2 regions of the Mycobacterium spongiae genome follow, and region 2 is predicted to be linked to the other one. Evidence: riboswitches for the same ligand, from Rfam matches in the RefSeq annotation. Region 2 holds a riboswitch; the other holds the start of a gene.
The links. A riboswitch is a leader RNA that binds a small molecule or an ion and turns the genes downstream of it on or off. The one in region 2 is predicted to bind glycine.

Region 1 (2,187 bases), 2.5 Mb from region 2:
CGGGTCGCGGCGTCGATCTTGGCTGGGCCGATACCGATCGGATTACCCGGTTGCACCAATACAACGTCTTCCCCAACATGACCCTGCTTGCCAACGCGGACCACCTGACGATCATGTGCTCCCGTCCCGGACCGGACCCCGATCACGGCGAGCTGGTGTTGTTCCTGATGACGCGGCTGCCGCCGGGCGCGCCGCACAACAAGCCAACTGATGTCCGCGTGGACGCCGCGGCCGCCGAACCCGGCGTAGTGCTGTCTCAGGACATCCGGGTACTCCCGGGGGTGCAGCGCGGCCTGCGTCAGCCGGGCTTCTCCCATCTTGTGCTCTCCGCCGAGGAGCGGCGCGTGATCAACATGCACCGAAACCTCGAGCGCTACCTCGACCTGCCCGAGACCTACCCGACTCCGCGCGGATGACCGGCGGCGCCATCCTCCCGTGATCGACGTCACTACGACAAAGAACGGGCGTGACAAGGTGGCCGGTCTGTGGGTAAATTCACAGCCGATCACAATCGAATAGCACGACCAGCCACTGACGCGATGCGGGAGAACCTCGATTCGAGGCGCCGTAGGAGCAAACTCCTCCCCGGGAATCTCTCAGGCCCCAGTACCGCACCGCCGAGGCAACTCTGGAGACAAGGGACGGTCACGTTCGACCATCCCCGACCGAAGGTGTACGACGTCGCCGTAGTGCGACGCCACAGACTCTCAGGTTTCAGGACAGAGCGGGGAGGGAGCAACCAGCCCGGCGCCGCCGGGCTAATGGAACGGAGTTGCCCCTTGTTGCTGACCTTCTACCCCCTGATCGACACTCTCGCCCGATTTGGTCGGGCGGGGCGTCACCGCGCGATCGAACGATCGACCAAGCCGCCCGCAGTCCAATCCAGCCGATCACCGGCCTGCCCGCAGACCACCCCGGCGCGGCTGCGCCACACCCGCCGACCGGTGATCGCCGACGTGCACGCCCGCCAGAACGGAATGAACCGATGAACACCCTGAATCAAGCCCTAGCCACCTTCGATCCCGACATCGCGGCCCTGATCGATAGCGAGCTGCGCCGCCAGGAAACCGGTCTGGAGATGATCGCTTCGGAGAACTATGCACCGCTGTCGGTGATGCAGGCCCAGGGATCCGTCTTGACCAACAAGTACGCCGAGGGCTACCCGGGCCGGCGCTACTACGGCGGCTGCGAATACGTCGATGGTGTCGAACAGCTGGCCATCGACCGCGTCAAAGCCCTCTTCGGCGCCGAATACGCCAACGTCCAACCACATTCGGGCGCCACCGCAAACGCCGCCACCATGCACGCCCTGATAACGCCCGGCGACACCATTCTGGGATTGTCGTTGGCCCACGGCGGTCATCTCACCCACGGGATGCGCATCAACTTCTCCGGCAAGCTGTACAAGGTCGCTGCCTACGAGGTGTCGCAATCGGACTACCTCATCGACATGGACGCTGTTGCCGAAGCCGCCCGTCAACACCGGCCCGCGATGATCATCGCCGGCTGGTCGGCCTACCCTCGCCACCTGGACTTCGCCCGGTTCCGCGCCATCGCCGACGAAGTGGACGCCGTGCTGATGGTCGACATGGCACACTTCGCCGGCCTGGTCGCCACTGGGTTGCACCCCAGCCCTGTGCCGCACGCCCACGTCGTCACCTCGACCACGCACAAGACACTGGGCGGGCCGCGCGGCGGCATCATCTTGTCCAACGACGCCGCCATCGCCAAGAAAATCAACTCCGCGGTGTTCCCCGGGCAGCAGGGTGGGCCACTCGAGCATGTCATCGCCGCCAAAGCCACCGCATTCAAGATGGCCGCAGAACCGGAATTCGCGCAACGACAACAACGTTGCCTCGACGGCGCGCGCATCGTCGCCGACCGGCTGAACCAGCCCGACGTCGCCGCGCGGGGCATCACGGTGCTGACGGGGGGCACGGATGTGCATCTGGTCCTGGTCGACCTGCGCAACGCCGAACTCGACGGCCAGCAGGCCGAAGACCGGTTGGCCGCGGTCGATATCACCGTCAACCGCAACGCGGTGCCGTTCGACCCCCGGCCCCCGATGGTGACCTCGGGGCTGCGAATCGGCACCGCCGCGCTCGCGTCACGCGGCTTCTCCGACAGCGACTTCCGCACCGTGGCCGATCTCATCGCGACGGCGCTGACGGCCACCGACGACGACCA
Region 2 (2,187 bases):
GGATGTGCTGCTCGCGAGTCTGCAGCGCCAAGCGGTACGCGCTCGTGCCGTCGCTGTCGACGGATATACCGACCAGGCGGCCGGGAAGCTGGCGGGCATGCTTGTCGTGCACCGCCAAATATCCAGCGTGCGGGCCGCCGAATCCCATTGGGACACCGAACCGTTGCGTGGTGCCGAACGCGACATCGGCGCCGATCTCGCCGGGCGGCGTCAGCAAGGTCAGCGCCAACAAGTCCGCCCCGATGGCAACCAGTGCGCCGCGGTCGTGGGCCTGCTCCACCAGCGCCGACCAGTCCGTGATGCGGCCGCTGGCGCCGGGTAGCTGCGTGATGACACCGAAAAACTCGCCGGCGGGCAGACCCTCGCGCAGGTCGGCCGTGACGATCTCGATGCCCAGCGGCTGGGCGCGAGTAGCCAACACTGCCGCCGTCTGGGTGAACAGGTCGGCGTCGACCGCCAGCCGGTTCGCCGAGCCCCGAGCCGCGCGGTGCATCAATGTCATGGCTTCGGCGGCCGCGGTGCCCTCGTCGAGCATCGATGCGTTTGCGATCTCGAAGCCGGTGAGATCACTGACCATGGTTTGGAAATTCAGCAGCGCTTCCAACCGACCTTGACTGATCTCGGGTTGATAGGGGGTGTAGGCCGTGTACCAGCCCGGGTTCTCCAACACGTTGCGCACCAGCACGGCGGGGGTAATCGTGTCGTAGTAGCCCTGCCCGATCATCGACGCCGCAACGGTGTTGGCGTCGGCCAGCTCCCGCAGCTCGGCCAAGGCTTCGGCTTCGCTAGCGGCCGGCGGGAGCCCGTCGAGCCCCGGGGCGGCGCCGGTGGCGGTGAGGGTATCGAGGATGCCCGCCGGGACTGCCTTGGCTGCCAGGTCATCAAGCGAGTCGACGCCGATGACCGCGAGCATGGTTGCGATGGCCCGGCTGTCAAGGCCGATGTGGCGGTCTTGGAAGCTCGGCTGGCTGGGGGTCGTGTTCAGTTCGGGCACTCCGGACTCCTGAGGTTGGGTGGAGCCGCAACGTCCTCGGGATTCGGGCGGCCCGCCGTGTCGCCGAGTTTGACGTTGTGGTCCTCTCCCTCTGTCGTCCACCCGAGTCGGGCGCCTGAGAGATTCGACAACCGGTTCACCGCAACGGAATACGGCTGCCTTTCCCCATGGGCGGGTGAACCGACGGATCGGCTCACCGCTTTCCAGAGGCATCGGGGCCCGCGCGGTCCGGGGTGCCTGAGAGGTTGACGGAGAGGTGTTGCTCCTTCGGCGTCCGTAACTGGCGGTCACGGAACTCTCCCGCACGTGGGCGATGCGCATCCGAGTTTACCCGGATTACCTGGGCGGAGACTAATCGAGGTGGGCGAGTCCGTCCGGCCGGCACGGTGACCGTACGCGGCACGCCGCTAGCCGATCTTGCGGTCGCGATTCTTGCGTCGGGAAGCGAGTTCGTCTTCCGGTGTCGCGATCGACTCGCCGCCGTCAGCGCGCTCCCCGCGGAAGTCGGCGATAACGCCGGTCAGCTCACGCATCGCGCCGGACACAGCGATGCCGAAGACTCCCTGTCCACCCTGCAGCAGGTCGACAACTTCCTCGGCCGACGTGCACTCGTAGACGGTTGTGCCGTCGGAGAACAAAGTGATGTTGGCCAGATCCTCGACGCCGCGCTGACGCAGGTGATCGACGGCGACCCGGATGTTGTGCAGCGAGATACCGGTATCGAGCAATCGTTTGACGATCTTGAGAACCAGGATGTCCTTGAAGGAGTAGAGCCGCTGACTGCCGGAGCCTGCGGCACTGCGGATCGACGGGACCACCAGCGATGTGCGTGCCCAGTAGTCCAGCTGGCGGTAGGTGATTCCGGCGATCTGGCACGCGCTCGGTCCGCGGTAGCCGACCAGCTCATCGGGAACGGAGTCGTCAGGGAAGAGTCCCGGCTGCATCGGCTGGCTCGATGGGGTGACGCCGTGGGGGCCGGTGGCAGCGGAATCGGGGTGGTCAGCAAGGTCCAGCTGGTCTTGGCGTGGCTGCTCGCTCACGTTGCTTCCTCTCGCCGATCGCGCGCTTGTCACTGGCTGCCCCGACTGCCATGTTTGCTCGGGCCCGAGTGCTAGAAGCATACGCTGTTCGATGCTGCCGGTTAACCATCACGTCGTGATCAAAGTATGGCGGTCGCTGGGATCGGGCGGCGC

Region 1: linked by a shared signal. The riboswitch ahead of glyA (serine hydroxymethyltransferase) and the one ahead of gcvP (aminomethyl-transferring glycine dehydrogenase) in region 2 are both predicted to bind glycine.

What each region holds. Positions count from the first base shown of each region.
Region 1 is NZ_CP046600.1:230,127-232,313, reverse strand. It holds gene F6B93_RS00920 (aromatic ring-hydroxylating oxygenase subunit alpha) at 1-416, shown strand, start outside; glycine riboswitch at 533-622, shown strand; gene glyA (serine hydroxymethyltransferase) at 986-2,187, shown strand, end outside.
Region 2 is NZ_CP046600.1:2,760,787-2,762,973, reverse strand. It holds gene gcvP (aminomethyl-transferring glycine dehydrogenase) at 1-985, opposite strand, end outside; glycine riboswitch at 1,209-1,307, opposite strand; gene F6B93_RS11200 (MerR family transcriptional regulator) at 1,402-2,034, opposite strand.